2 regions of the Paenibacillus sp. J31R30 genome follow, and region 2 is predicted to be linked to the other one. Evidence: riboswitches for the same ligand, from Rfam matches in the RefSeq annotation. Region 2 holds a riboswitch; the other holds the start of a gene.
What was found. A riboswitch is a leader RNA that binds a small molecule or an ion and turns the genes downstream of it on or off. The one in region 2 is predicted to bind cyclic di-GMP.
Positions count from the first base shown of each region.

Region 1 (7,671 bases), on a different contig from region 2:
GTGGAGCCTGTTCATTCTAAGCCCGAGCACTCAGCTCGAGCATTATATGAACCGCCGCGCTGACAAGAAGCGCAAGTTGTTTAACGGGCGGATCGAATGTAATTTGTTCCAGTATCTAGGGCCATTGCCTCCGCGTAGGTAAAGATCCGTTAAAATTAAAAAAGCGGCAGTTCAGAGGTTATACTAACCATCTTAGCTGCCGCTTTTCTTTTTTCAGGAACATCAATACAAAGTTGATCCCCACGTGGAATTTCTGTAAAGGAAATTTTACTGGATGTTACCTCACGATGCCTTACTCTTGTTCATAAACATTAATTCTTCGAACCATTCTACTTCTTTCATCATAAAGAACGATGTTGTCATTGCGGTCCACCGTAAAGCGAATGAATTGGTTAAACAACAGCTCCGAAGGGTCATAAGCATCGATCGGCTCGTGGCCCTTGCTTTTCCCATTATACAGCCCTTTATTAAATTTCATTTCATTACGATTTATTAGTAATGAGGTTTTACCATCCACAGTCACTTTATAGATTTGCTCTGGCGTCATCACAAAAAAGCTTCCGTTCGCCCCAATACAATTGACGGCTCCTTCGATTTGCGCTTGGGCAGCATTCTTGAGCCCCGTGTCCGTAAGAGTAGAGATGTAGCCGGTACTCATGTCGTATGTGTATATGGTGTTATCTTTAACCGTGGATACCAGTTGACTGTTAGGTTCGATATATGTTTTCGTCTCAAATTGGCTTCCTCCGCCCTTGAGACTGGAATAAATGGCTCTAGCGCCTCCCCAATAAAATTTCCCTCCATCAACGGTCTCAAACATCGCTGGCAAGTAAGTATGGCCGGTGCTTGTTTGCCCGAACCTCATATCCAACGGAATCGGCTTGTTGAAAGTGAAGTTATGAGTTTCCATCTTCACTTCAGGCTCAAGGGAATAGGCGACTCCTCCTCCCCCAAGGACATACACGCGATTCAGCATCGGATTGTAATACAGTTGCATGGCTTGAAAGCTTGCATAAACGAAAGTGTTTTTCCTATGGATTATATTATTACTATCTCCCGGAACATCTTCATATTCGAAGTTTAATTTCCCGTCAATCCGGAATACGGTACTGGTACGATTGGACTCAGGTTCGTATTTACTGACTATATAGCCTTCGTTGGCGTAATCACGAATTGAATAAATGTTACCATTCTTGTCGACAACCACACTTAAAACCTGCGTTGCCCTTGCAACTTGCTGCCCGGCATCCGGGTCCATGACTAGGTTGTCTACTGTGGGTGGAGAAAGCTTTTTTCGTTCAGCTATTGGAGCAGCAGTTGACACATCCATTGTCAAAGTGATCGTTTGAAGCTGGCTATTGTAAGTTACAGTTTGACCGAGTTGTTCAGCAACGAATCGCAATGGCACCATCGTCGTCTCGTTCACAATTATTGCGGGTTGCTCCAAAGTAACTGGTTGGTTGCCAACTACTGCATCTTTCGAGTTGATGCTAATAATGACCGTTTTGGCAGAGGTCGTGAGTCTAACGGTTCTCGTAACTCCATTCCACTCTATGGCTGCGCCTAGAGCCTCTCCGACGAACCGCAGTGGAACCATCGTGACGCCATTTACTAGCACCGGGGCGCTTTGCAACTCGTAGGTTTCCCCTCTGACCATTGCCTTTATATCCTGTAGCTTCAATACAATGGCTTGTCCGACAGCTTCGGCTCGAATGTATGTTGGTGTGCTAGTGACCATGAACATTAAACAACAAGCAAATAGGAGCATTTTTGTTCTTTTCATAGAAGTACCAGGCCTTTCATGCCAATTTTACTAATTTGTAATATGAGGTAATAAAAATATCACACTGCCGCTTGTCAGCAGTCCAATCGGGTCACTTTGAGGGTTTATTTTATCCATATGACATAAATCAGAAGCGCCCACAAGGGAATAGACAGTAGTACGCTCCAGAAGCAACCTTTAGCCATCGCTAGCTTTGGTTCCTCTTCGGTCCGCTGGTACCGGCCTTTATTCCACAATTTCCACCAACTCCAACGGCAACCCATCGGGATCTGCGAAAAACGTGTAGCGATTCCCCGTGATTGGATCAATCCGCACTGGCTCAACCGCGATACCCTTACTTTCTAGTTCGATTACACTTTGCTCCATGTCAGCAACAACAAAGGCCAAATGACGTAAGCCCCGCGCTTCAGGCTGATTGACACGTAATGGCGGGTTCGGAAATGAGAATAATTCAATCTCTTGCTCCGTTTGACCGATGCGCAAATCCAATTTATACGAGTCTCTCTCCGCGCGATACGTTTCCTGAATAACGGTGAGTCCGAGTATATCTACATAGAAATGCTTAGAACGCTCGTAATTCGAACAAATAATCGCAACGTGATGAATCTGTTTGAATTTCATTCGTTGAACCTCCTCACAAAGAAAAAACCGCATGCTGGGCTGCTCCCATCCTGCGGCTTGTTCATTTATTTTACCCTGCTGCTAGCATGGTTTCAACAATTTTGTGCAAAACGTTGTCCGCTTGCTCATATTCCACTTGGCAAGTACCTGCGGCGTGGTGCCCGCCCCCACCATTTTGGAGCATCAGATCGCCAATGTTCGTTTGTGCAGTACGATTGATTATGCTATGTCCACATGCGAATACGCAATTTTGTTTATTACGTCCGTCTACGATCCAGATAGATGTGTTTTGCTCCGGATAGAGTGCATAGACCATGAAGCGATTGCCTGGATAAATCGTTTCAACATCGCGAAGGTCCGTAATAATAACATTACCTTCAACCCTTGTGTAAGTTTGCAGCATGTCCCGGTATAACGCATCCAACTCATAGTATCGCGCTACACGCTCTTTCACATCCGGCAGCTCCATTATTTCACCAACGGATTTCGTGGCACAATGCTCAACAAGATCCTCCATCAACTGATAGTTGCTGATGCGGTAATCCCGATAACGACCTAACCCAGTACGTGCATCCATGATAAAAGAGAGCAAATCCCATCCGCTCGGATTCAAAATATCTTCCTTGTTAAACTGCGCGGAATCAGCTTTGTCTACGCCTTGCATAATATCATCGATATCTCCGAAGGTTTCTTTGCCCCCATAGTAATCATAGACAACTCGCGCTGCGCTTGGAGCGATACGAGTTTCTCCTTTAAATGAGACCGCTTCACCCATCCGTGTAAGCTCACTGGAGTGATGATCGAACCATAAGCCGCAGCCAGCTACATAAGGCACATTGGCCAGAATATCATTTTCCGATACTTCAATTAGGCCGTCTTGCATATCTTTGGGATGAACAAATTTCATTTCATCCACCATGTTTAATTGTTTGAAGAGCATCGCGCATACTAAACCATCGAAATCAGAACGTGTGATCAATCTCATGCTATGCATCTCCCTTGGTATAGTTCCTAAGAACTACTAATGGCAATATTATAGCAGTTAGTGTCGATTGGTGACAATGAGAAAATCACTATCCATAGCCCTTCTACTCATTTCCGACAGAAAAAAAAGAGCAATTCACCTAGATAGGTTGAACCGCTCTCAATTTGGATGATAGACATTGGAAAAGTTTTGTTAAAAAGCCTTCGATTTGTGCCATTGGGGGCATTTTTACAGAAAGTTTAACTTCGCCTTTCCAGTAGAAAATGAGGATACTATTGTTTCTTCCGTGAAACATTTCGACATCCCAACACGCTTCGTTTAGTGCATATTCTTCACGGTTTATCATGAGCTTTGGACCATCCGTGGATGGCACCAAACGTGCAACATGGTTGCCGCATAGTGAAGTTGCTTTCTGTTCCTCAATCATTTGATTGTCCGATTTCATGCCGCTAGGGCCTCCTTAGTGCAAATTGTTCAATTTTATTTCCTATGACAGAGAAAAACCCCTACCGTAGTGAACCGACTAGTGGGGTTCTGAAGTGAATTCCCAATCGTTCGGCGGCTGGCTGGCTGCTTGTCCTATGCAGGAGAAGTAAAGCCCCTGTAGCTTTGCGTCACTGGCTTTCGCCAGCTTTGCCTTTGTCGAGATGATGTGCAGAATCTGTTTAGTTGTTCATGTTTAAACGGTACATCCTATACCTCAAGAATAAGGGATGATGATTTGAAATCGAATAGTGCGGAGGAACTATTTTTACGAAATCCATCAAAAAGTTTGCATTTTCGACGAAATTTTCATCATTTTTTGACGTTTTGTGCCTCTCCAATAGAAGATAGATCCGATTAACGATAAAAATGCAATGATGAGGAACAGCGTAGTCCCCCCATAGGATACTAGCAAAAAGCCGCCAATCCACGGTCCCATGAAGTGACCGATGTTCGTTAGCGTTTGAGCACCATAATAGGTACCTCTCATTTGTTCAGGCGCAAGCTTATCAATCAGCATATTCGCGGCAGGATAATTCAGAATTTCACCGAACGTGAAGATCGCCATCGAGATAATGAGCCAAGTTAACGAGTGGGAAATGGCAAAGCCGATATCGCCTATGGCAAACATGAAGTTTCCAACGACAATGGCTGTTAATGGTGAATACTTCTCCGCCCATTTCCCCAGCGGAATCTGCATGGCGATGACGACAATAGCATTGGCGCTCATGAGAATCGCAAACATTTTGACCCCGTCGGCAAAATCCCTCTGAAGATACTGTGACAACGTCACCATAACCTGCGAATATCCGATTGCTCCGATAATGCCACCAACAATGTACAAACGGAAGGTCATATCCTTACGAATGACGTCCCATGCCGAGCGGAAAGTAACGATCGCTTTCTTCTCACCTTCGATTTTTTTAATACCGAACTTAATGAGAAGCGCGTAGAGTGTTACACCATAGATTAAATAAATAATCCCGGTCAGCAGGAATGGCAGGGCTCCGTTCATCGTCGCAAAGAAAGCTCCCAGCAAAGGTCCCACAGCTACACCAACGTTAATCGCCATATAGCGGAGTGAGAATACCTCTCTTCTTTTGGACGGCTCCGTTAGATCTGCCATTAGCGCTTGCGACACAGGCTCATAGAATGAACGGCAGAGACCATTCAGCATATTGAGCAGCATAAATAAGACCGGTAATTTAACAATACCGAAACCGAGAAAGACGAATCCCCACCCAAAAAGTGCCGCGAGCATGATCACGCGTCGTCCGAATCGATCTGACAACGTGCCGCCGACAAAGCCGCCAAAAGTACCAGCTAATGCACCCATACCAATTACGATACCGATGAGTCCTGGGCTCATAGAGGAGTGCTTTGCCAAATAGATCGCTAGAAAAGGTAAACTCATGGAGGAGGCAGCTCGTGCCATAACGGTACCTAAGATTAGCGTATGTACGATAGGATGATAGGATTGAAGAAAATGACGTATACGATTCATTGACGATGACTCCTCTCACTGATACGAATTACCCTTTGGTTAATTAATTGACGCCGAATTCCAATTATACACGAAATGGAGAGAAACGTGTCGTAATTTCGAACTGGGAACTTTACCTTAGTCCTCTTACTTCGCTCAGATGGTATTTATTGGGTGAAGGTTTTATAATGGCGATATGGAGGTGTTTGCAATGAAAATAGCGATCACAGGCGGCAGCGGCTTTATTGGAAAACGTTTAATTGCTTTCTGGTTGGGACAAGGTCATGAACTTATCAATATATCACGCACATCCTCAAAGCAGATTTCCGGTGTCCGAACGATAACATGGGACGAGTTGGAGAAAAATACGGACCTTCTTCAAGGACTCGATGCCATTGTAAATTTGGCTGGTGAATCTATCAGTCAACGCTGGACAGCCGCGGCCAAGAAACGGATTGTTCAATCCCGCCTGCAGGCAGCAGAGCGAGTTGCCAAGCTTGTTGCGAAACTGGATCCTAAGCCTAAGGTTGTTGTGAATGCTTCTGGCATGTCGTATTACGGCGTTTCAGAAAGGGAAACCTTTGATGAGGAGAGCCCTTATCGCAATACAGACTTTCTAGCTTCCGTCGTCAAGCAATGGGAGCAAGCAGCCGATCTCATCCAAGGAACTCGATTAGTGAAGGTTCGGGTTGGACTTGTTTTGGATAATAAAGAAGGCGCGTTTCCCAAGATGGCACTGCCGTATAAGCTTGGGGTCGGCGGCACTGTTGGAAGTGGCAGGCAATGGCTTTCGTGGGTTCACATCGAAGATATGGTGAGACTGATTGATTTTTGCGTTCAAAACGATGCCATTTCTGGTCCCGTCAATGCCACGGCTCCACATCCTGTCACGAATAAAGATTTCGGACGCGCGATTGCAACTGCGATGCGAAGACCGAATCTCTTCCCTGTTCCCGCTTTCATGATGAAGCTGATTTTCGGTGAGCTGTCTGTTCTCCTTCTAGAAGGTCAGAAAGTAATTCCTCGCGTTCTGGAGAAGAATGGTTTTGAATGGCGCTTTCCTTTACTTACAGGCGCCCTTGGCAATCTGCTGAAAAAATAGCTTCCCTTTCGAATTAAAATTGTGTACAATTGAATTGTGTAAAATAATAATTACAAAAGGTTGTGACCTTATGAGCGTACATCAGTTTCAAGTGAAAACGATCCGTGGTGAAGATAAATCCCTTGCCTCTTACAAAAACCAAGTCCTGCTCATCGTCAATACAGCAACGAAATGCGGATTTGCGCCTCAATTCAAAGGCCTGCAAGAACTTCATGACACCTATAAAGATCAAGGCTTCAGCGTTCTTGGCTTCCCCTGCAACCAATTCAAGGATCAGGAGCCAGGCGATGATGCTCAGGTTGAGCAAGCGTGTCAGATTAATTTCGGCGTGAATTTCCCGCTGTTCTCCAAGATCGACGTGAATGGCGCGGATGCTCATCCGCTCTACCGATTTCTGAAAAGCAAGGCATCTGGTTTATTTGGTTCAGGCATTAAGTGGAACTTCACTAAGTTCCTCGTGGATCAGGACGGCAATGTGATCAAACGCTACTCCCCAACAACGTCGCCGCGCAAAATTGAACGTGATATCCAAAAACTTCTTGAGCAATCCCCTGTCCACGCTTAAGTTAGCTTGCTGAGAAAAAAAAGATATTTATAACAACGGCTATGCCGTGCCGTCCTTCAAGGATTTCTCACAGTATTTATGGAGAAATATAGCCAACTTTTAAATTCCGCCCTTGCCAATGGCTTAGGCGGGATTTTCTCGTTTTGAGGCGCATACCTCTTCCACTATCGCAATTAACTAGGTTTTGCCGAACTAAATGGAACCTACTCCACCTCCACGATGCTCTAATCCGATTTTGCCAAACTAATCAGCCAGTTTTTGGTGTACCGCCCACTTTTAGACCGTATAAGCTGGTGAAATCGGACTAATACTCCTTTCTTCTGCCAGCAGCCTCAAATAGGCAGGTAAAATCGAACTACACGGCTTAAACCAACTCCGATGAATGTTATGCTTGGTCTGCTACCTCGCCATCTGCTGAAAAATGCAATAGTGCAACCTTTCTCTATCAAATAGATGATTTCAGCTAAAAAGGATGCGAAAAAGCATCAATTTCTGCATTTTCAGCTCTGCTGAGACATTTTCAACCCCAAAAGATGCCTTTTTGCATGTATTTAAAATGTTGAAGTGAATCCCCCTGAAAAGGATGCTCCTTTGCAACTTTGCCACCTATGAACCTAACATATATAAGGGGTAAGCCTCGCTTCCCCCA
Region 1 is NZ_JCAUAV010000002.1:515,089-522,759, reverse strand. Features, by position in the region: gene AC58QO_RS08330 (THUMP domain-containing class I SAM-dependent RNA methyltransferase) at 1-142, shown strand, start outside; gene AC58QO_RS08325 (copper amine oxidase N-terminal domain-containing protein) at 293-1,783, opposite strand; gene gloA2 (SMU1112c/YaeR family gloxylase I-like metalloprotein) at 2,009-2,404, opposite strand; gene AC58QO_RS08315 (exopolyphosphatase) at 2,475-3,389, opposite strand; gene AC58QO_RS08310 (hypothetical protein) at 3,529-3,834, opposite strand; cyclic di-GMP riboswitch class I at 3,944-4,037, opposite strand; gene AC58QO_RS08305 (MDR family MFS transporter) at 4,153-5,376, opposite strand; gene AC58QO_RS08300 (TIGR01777 family oxidoreductase) at 5,567-6,457, shown strand; gene AC58QO_RS08295 (glutathione peroxidase) at 6,528-7,022, shown strand.
Region 1: it holds a riboswitch for cyclic di-GMP, as region 2 does, so the genes downstream of both, AC58QO_RS08310 (hypothetical protein) here and AC58QO_RS27040 (PilZ domain-containing protein) in region 2, are expected to answer to the same signal.

Region 2 (7,671 bases):
TGCACGAATAAATCCACGTTCAAAATCCGTATGAATAACGCCTGCTGCTTGAGGAGCTTTCGTTCCTTTACGGATCGTCCATGCTCTAACCTCTTGAACACCAGCTGTGAAATACGTGTATAAGCCTAACTTTCTATACGCTGCTTTGATCAATCTATTCAAGCCGGACTCTTGAAGTCCCAGCTCTTCCAGGAACATGGCTTTTTCTTCGTCTTCCAGCTCAGCGATTTCGGATTCAACCTTCGCACTAATAGAAACAACTTCGTTGTTTTCTTTCTCAGCGAATTCCTTCACAATTTTAACGTATGCATTGTCGTCCGCAGTTGCAACCTCATCTTCACTCACGTTTGCCGCGTAGAGCACTGGCTTCATCGTCAGTAAATGCAGATCGCGAACTAGAAGACGCTCGTCGTCTGTTAAATCCAAGCTGCGTGCTGGCATATCATTATATAAGGCTTCTTTGATACGTTCCAAACACTCAACTTCAGCTACCACTTTCTTGTCGCCGCCTTTGAGGTTTTTGCGCGAACGCTCGATCTTTTTATCAACCGACTCAATATCTGCCAAAATCAATTCAAGATTAATCGTCTCGATGTCGCCAATCGGATCGACTTTCCCAGAAACGTGTGTAATATTATCATCCTCAAAACAACGTACAACATGCACAATCGCATCGACTTCACGGATGTGTGCTAGAAATTTATTACCAAGGCCCTCGCCTTTGCTCGCACCTTTAACCAAACCCGCAATGTCAACGAATTCGAAGGCTGTCGGAACGATGCTCTTAGGCACAACGATTTCCACCAGCTTCTGCAATCTCTCGTCTGGTACTTCTACTACCCCAACATTCGGATCGATCGTACAGAACGGATAATTCGCAGATTCTGCCCCCGCCTGTGTAATTGCATTAAACAATGTCGATTTTCCTACGTTCGGTAGACCGACGATACCTGCTTTCAAAGCCATTGTCGTTACAACTCCTTAATTTTCGAAAATCATCCTTCTTATTATATAGTACTTGGAGGGCAAAAAAAAGCCTGCAAGCTATTGATTGGCTGCAGTCTTTTTTTCCATTGCTTTTTTGAACTCGTCATCCCGCTTCTGCTCGAAGTAGGTTTCAATCTGATTACGTAGGATGAACCCGCGCAGCGCATTGCTTTGTTCCTCAGGATAGCTTTCGAAGCTGGCGCCGTAATAGTAGCTGTCTTCCAGCTTTTCTTTCCGTATAATTTCCAACTTGCACGGCAGTTCAAAACCTAAATCCAACTCGACTTGAAGCAAGCACTTCTTATGAAGAATACCATCGATCATGGAATTATCGTTGATGGTAAACCCAATTCCATTCATCGAGATATTTTTAATGGATAGTTCAATGGGATTTTCAAGGACATGCAGTTCTTTTTGTTTGATATTCTGGAAACCCATAATCTGACCTATGTTTTTCACAGTCACCCGCGGGAACTCCCGTTTCTCCGAAAACTTCTTTCGATTCTCAGGTGGATTGATCACAATGAGTGAACCAGGTTCTTTCGCTACGACTGTCGTTTGAAGGACGAATAGACCCGATTTGGTGTATAACGTCATTTTCGCCTTGTCTCCAAGCTGAAAAACATCATATTCGGGGAACTCGATCTCCATGATGTCTCCTTGGGCATAGGTAAGAATACCTGTAGACACGAAATCATCCTTGGACAGAACAGCCTTACAATCAATCAATACTTCCGCATCGTATCCTTCTTTACTCCCATACCGCTTCAACGCATCCTGCTTCATCGCCATGTGTACCAACACCCTCCCTCTATCAATGGATTCTACAGAACTTCTCCGCACAAAATAGACTGCCCCCACCTAAAGGAGCAGCCTATCACCTTAATCAAAAAAACATCGATTTTCGGTAACCAGGCTGCCATAGCTCATTAGAACCGTAGACCCTCAGCTTTGCGTCCTTGCTTTTCAACAAGTTTGCTATTGTCGAACCCTGCCGTGTCATTGTATGTAAGCTCATCGTTTATGGTCTGAAAGACCCAAAAAGTCCCACTGATATCACCATTATACGTAGCCTAGATATTTCTTTCAACTAAAATCCTTGCATAGGCGATGTTTTTATTGTATGAATGTGTAGTGGATTGAATATCCACAGGTTTATAAGTTATCCACATTGTTATCCACAGCTTGTTAACAACGAATATTTGTTCGGACTTTTATACACATGTGGATAAACTATTATTGCGAGGTGTCCCCCTGTGGATGAACATATGGATGAACATATCCCTTGGATGAGAGAAGCGATTGGAGAGGCGCTGAAAGCCGAAGCCATCCGCGAAGTTCCGATTGGCGCGATCGTCGTCCATCAAGGTCAAATCATTGGCCGCGGCTACAATTTGCGGGAAACAACTTTAGATCCTCTCGCGCATGCGGAGATGATTGCAATTAAACAAGCAAGCGAGCATTTGCAGGCATGGCGCTTGTTGGACTGCCAGCTCTATGTGACGCTGGAGCCTTGTCCTATGTGTGCAGGTGCGATCGTGCAAGCGCGCATTCCGCAGGTCATTTACGGTACGGTGGATCCGAAGGCAGGCTGTGCGGGGACGTTGATGAACTTGCTGCAGGAGGACCGGTTTAATCACCGTGTCGATGTGGTTAGTGGTGTTCTGCAAGAGGAGTGCTCGACGATGCTGACGCAATTTTTCCGAAAATTACGCGGGAAGGCTTAGAGACGCGTAATGTTTGTCCTTGGGTTAAAATGGTTGCACCCCGAAAACATCTCGTGTTAGAATGACGATACTATGCGCCCGTAGCTCAGCAGGATAGAGCAACAGTTTCCTAAACTGTAGGTCGTACGTTCGAATCGTATCGGGCGCGCCATGGATAAAGACTCTAGAACCGTACTATTGTGCGGTTCTTTTTTGCGTTTGTGAAGCTAGGGTCGGGCGCCGTACGGCTGGACTTAAATCAAAAGGACATTTGGCGAAGTTTGTCGAATAGGGGGTTGAACGATTGCATTATTTTTTTCAAATCTGTCAAGGGGGAATCGAATAATGAAATCACTCAAGAGCAAGTTCATCCTTATCACTTTAACTTTAGTGGTTGTCCCTATGCTCTTTACAACTTTGTTTCATTATCTGTTTGTGACGAAACAATATGCTGCGACCATTGAAGAGAAGAATCGGGCTTTCGCCGCCTCTCTCTCATCCAATGTCGCTTCTTATATCAAAGGCTCGTTCGACGTCATTAATGAAATTGCGGATGAGCCGGAAGTGGCCGCTTTTAACACGGAGGCGCAGAAATCGGCGTTGGAACGGGCGGTGCTGCGAAATCCGCAATATGAGCTGCTGTATATTCAGGATATGGAAGGGATGCAAACAGCACGTTCAGAAGGGGTTCTCACGAACCGCAGGGATCGGTGGTGGTTCAAGCAATTACAGGAGAGGCATCCGAGCTTCGTGAGCAAAGCGTACTATTCTGTGTTCAGCAATGCGCCAATAACTTCAATTTTTGTGCCGATCACAAGCCGCTCGGGAGAGACGGTTGGTTTTATAGGCGCAGATATTCTTGTGGACGAGCTTCAAGCATTAGTGGAACGGAATTCGCTCGGCAAAGGGAGCTTTAGCTTTATTATTGATGGGGAAGGCACTGTTGTCGCACACCCAGACAAAATGCTCGTACAGGAAATGTACAACTTTAAGTCGTCAACGAAAGTAATCTGGAAGAAAGACCAGAACGGCCAAAATGTAAAGGACGATAAAGGCAATGAAATAACGGAAGTGCAGCCCATCAAGCTGGACCCAGCATTGAGCGAACTGACGAAACACGTCCTGCAGGGTGAAACCGGCACTGGCAGCTTCGAGGACAGCAATCGTAAGCAATTCGTTGCGGCGTACACACCGGTCAAGCTGCCGGGAGCTTCAGACCGCTGGGCTGTCATTACGGTACAAAATGAATCAGAGGCCTATGCGTTCGTGTACGATCTCCAAAGAAAAGTGCTATGGCTTTCGCTTTTTCTAGCCGTCGCAGCCAGCCTGGTCATCTGGTTTTCCTCCTCGCTGCTTCTGACGCCGATTACCCGGCTTATGCAGATCATGGAGAAGGCAGCGCAAGGTGATCTTACCCACCGGTCGCAATATCGTTCCAAGGATGAAATCGGACGTTTGACAACGAGCTACAATAAGATGATGGACAACATCGGGGAAAGTTTGAAGGACATCAAGGCCGCCTTTTCGCGTGTGTCTACCGCCTCCAATGTGCTTGCAGAGACAACCCGCGAAACTTCATTATCCATTAATGAAGCCGCCTACTCCATTACCCGTGTCGTGGAAAGCGGCAACGGCCAGAACGAGCATTCCGTTCGGAGTGTGCAATTGTCAGGCGAGCTGTCCGCAGCTTTTGCTCAAATGGCCGCCGAGATGGAGCGGTGTACACAAGTCTCAGCAGAAGCGCTTGCTCTCCAACATGAGGAATTGAAGGCGGTTGAAACGTTCGTAAGGGATACCGAGCAGCGTAAGGATAGTCTGCTCGCTGCAGCAAACCTAGTCGAGTCGTTTAGCAGCAAAGTGGCTGATGTGGAGCAGATAAGCAAGGAGTTCTTGACTTTTGCTTCGCTTGCAGCCCAACTTGCACTGGGAGAGCGATCCAGCGGGGCTTTAGCCGAAGTCCGTAAGATGGCTGCAACTGCACTTCAAATTTGCCGCAGCATGGATGCCATCGTAACGTCACTGCGCGACGATACCAACAAAGCGCAGCAATGGATCGCAGTCGCAAAGCTGTCAACCGCGGGTCAAACGGAAGCTGCGGTTAATTCAATCGCGGTTTTGGATGGAATCAGCCATTCAATCGCGAACATTCATGAGTCAAACAGCAGCGCGGTCAAGCAGTTAGGCCTCGTTAGCGAGAAGCGCGAGCAATTATCTGCGCTGATTACGGTTATTGCCGACGTATCGCGGCTGGTTTCCGATGTATCCATGACGATCAGCGCAGAAACGGAGCAGCAAGCAGCGGCTATGGATGAAATCAGCCATTTGAGCGATTCACTGAACAATAGCGCCAAACTGGTCTCGGAGCGCATCAAGTCATTCCGGATTGGCTGAATCCGAGAGGCTAGTCAGACTATCAGAGGTGAGGATATGAACACTTTTTCACTGCGCGGCTGGCTCATTTCGCTTGCTGCTGTTCTCGTTATACTGACCGCCAGCGGTATGATCGCTTTCAGCTACAACGTTGTATACAAGCAGATGGAACGAAAAGTATTGCAAACTAATGAGGCTTTCGCGAAGAAAATGGCGAATGCCGACAATGAGGCGCTCGAAGAAATGAAGCGGTATCTTAGAGCGAAATCGAGCGCTATTTCCACCAGTGTCGACAATCCGCAGTTGATTAAGGACGTGTTCTCGATCACGGAACATAACCATTTCTTTAATTCGACCGTCTACATCGACGAGACGGGAGTTTTTGTCGCCAGCTATCCGGATGTGAATGTCATTGGCAAAAAGTCAGCTCTACCCAGTATGCCTTATAATTTAAGGGAGCCTTTCATTACGACTCCGATGGTTGCAGCAACAGGACGACTTGTGGTCGCCATGTCGGTTCCGGTATTTGACGAGAAGATGAGATTCTGCGGCAATTTGGTCGGTTCGATTTATTTGGAGGACAATAATGTTTTGTCGCGAATTGCCGGTGAAAGCTGGTCGGAAGACGGGTCTTATTACTGGGCAACGGATCAGGAAGGACATGTACTCTATCATCCGAATATAGACCGAATTAGTGACGACGCTTCACAGAGCGAAATCGTTCATGAACTGCTTCAAGGTAAAAGCGGCAGCAAACGTGTTTCGGATACACAAGGAACGGAAGTACTCGCAGGCTACGCCATCGTACCGTCTACTGGTTGGGGAGTTGCCTCGCAAACCCCAGTTGCAGCCGTAAAAGCTTCCGCCGTAAAGGCAGTAAAGCAAATTGGTTTAATCGTGCTGCCTATGGCAGCCGTCATTATCCTGCTCGCATGGTTTGTAATTGGGAAGCTGCTGCGGCCGCTGCGGCAGTTGGCAGCCTACTCCGAGTCGCTCATCGACAATGCCGCGAAGAGCGAAACGCTCGACAGTGTTTCTTCCTGGTATACGGAAACCGACCAAATCAAAAAAACGATCACGTTTTATAAGGAAGCGCTAGAACGGGAAGTAACAGATTTGAAAAAAGAATCCTTAACCGACAAGTTAACGGGTCTCGCGAACCGCCGCCATGTGGACGAATTGATGGAAGCGTGGCATGAACAAGGTATTCCTTTTGCAATGGCTATAATCGATATCGATCATTTCAAAAAGCTGAACGACAAATTCGGACATACAATGGGTGACAAAGCGCTGAGCAGATTGGCGGACGTGATGCGAACTGTAGCAAGAGAACAGGATGTTTGCGGCCGTTACGGTGGAGAAGAGTTCATCCTGCTGCTGCCGCAAACAGACTTAGAAACCGCCTATTCCGTTATAGAGAATTTGCACGCCAACCTGCGGTTAACACCTGTAATCGCCACAAATTGTGTAACGGTTTCGGCAGGTATCGGTTGCTTTCCCGAGCATTCCCGCAATATAAAGACGCTGTACGCGCTTACGGACGCGGCTTTGTATCAGGCGAAGCACGAGGGACGCAATCGGACGATTCTAGTTAATCGTACCTGAACGCAATGCTGCTATACTATGCTTCAGGTGTTCGAACCGACCTTCGCCCGTCACATAGAGGAACTGCATCAATTTGCAGTTTTTTTGTGTTTTCGGTGTATGTTGAGGTAAGGTGCTTGCGGGCGGTTAGCGACTGTTTCGTGTGCTCTATACTTCTATGCATAGATTAGATGACATGGTATAGTCAATTTGAAGCAGCTGGCTTAGCGCTGTTACTGCCTCTCGTAGAGGAGGCTTCATTCGTTCATACAGCCGAGCTGAAGTAACACCTTTTTATATTCGAAAGGAGCACTCACTCCGATGACAACAACTCGCTCTATACCATCCTATCGCATCCCGCTCTTCTGTGCGGTCACGATGCTCTTCTGGATGTCGATGTACACTAGCGTTCCCATCATGGCGCCTTACGTGGAATTCCTCGGGGGAAGCCATCAGCTGGCTGGCTGGATTGTCGGCATGTATGGCATCTCACAAATGCTGCTCCGCATTCCCGTAGGCATTATGTCGGATCGATTTCATAAAAGAAGACTGTTCATCACCTTCGGTCTTCTCTTCACCGCCATTACAGGTCTCGGGCTGTGGTTCACACACGATTTCACTTGGATCTTGATCCTCCGCGCACTAGCAGGGGCTGCCGCAGCGACTTGGGTTGATTTTACGGTGCTTTTCACGAGCTATTACAAGCACGAAGAGTCTACCAAGGCGATCGGAACGATCTCCTTTTTCAACTCACTCGGTCAGGTGCTTGGCATTCTTAGTGCAGGCTGGGCCGCAGACAAGCTTGGTTGGGAGTCGGTGTTCATCCTAGGGGCCATTCTTGGTTTACTGGGCATGATTGGCTCTTTCTTCCTTATCGAAAAAGTAGAAAAAGACGCGCCCAAAATCACCTTGCGCGGGATCGGAAATGTGGCTACGGATCGCACGCTCTTGTTCGTCTCTCTGCTCGCCATTTTATCTCAGGTGCTGATCTTTGCTACGGTTTTCGGCTTCACGCCGGTTTATG
Region 2 is NZ_JCAUAV010000011.1:175,105-182,775, forward strand. Features, by position in the region: gene ychF (redox-regulated ATPase YchF) at 1-966, opposite strand, end outside; gene AC58QO_RS27040 (PilZ domain-containing protein) at 1,045-1,779, opposite strand; cyclic di-GMP riboswitch class I at 1,891-1,977, opposite strand; gene tadA (tRNA adenosine(34) deaminase TadA) at 2,256-2,714, shown strand; tRNA gene AC58QO_RS27050 (tRNA-Arg) at 2,789-2,865, shown strand; gene AC58QO_RS27055 (methyl-accepting chemotaxis protein) at 3,039-5,084, shown strand; gene AC58QO_RS27060 (sensor domain-containing diguanylate cyclase) at 5,121-6,668, shown strand; gene AC58QO_RS27065 (MFS transporter) at 6,969-7,671, shown strand, end outside.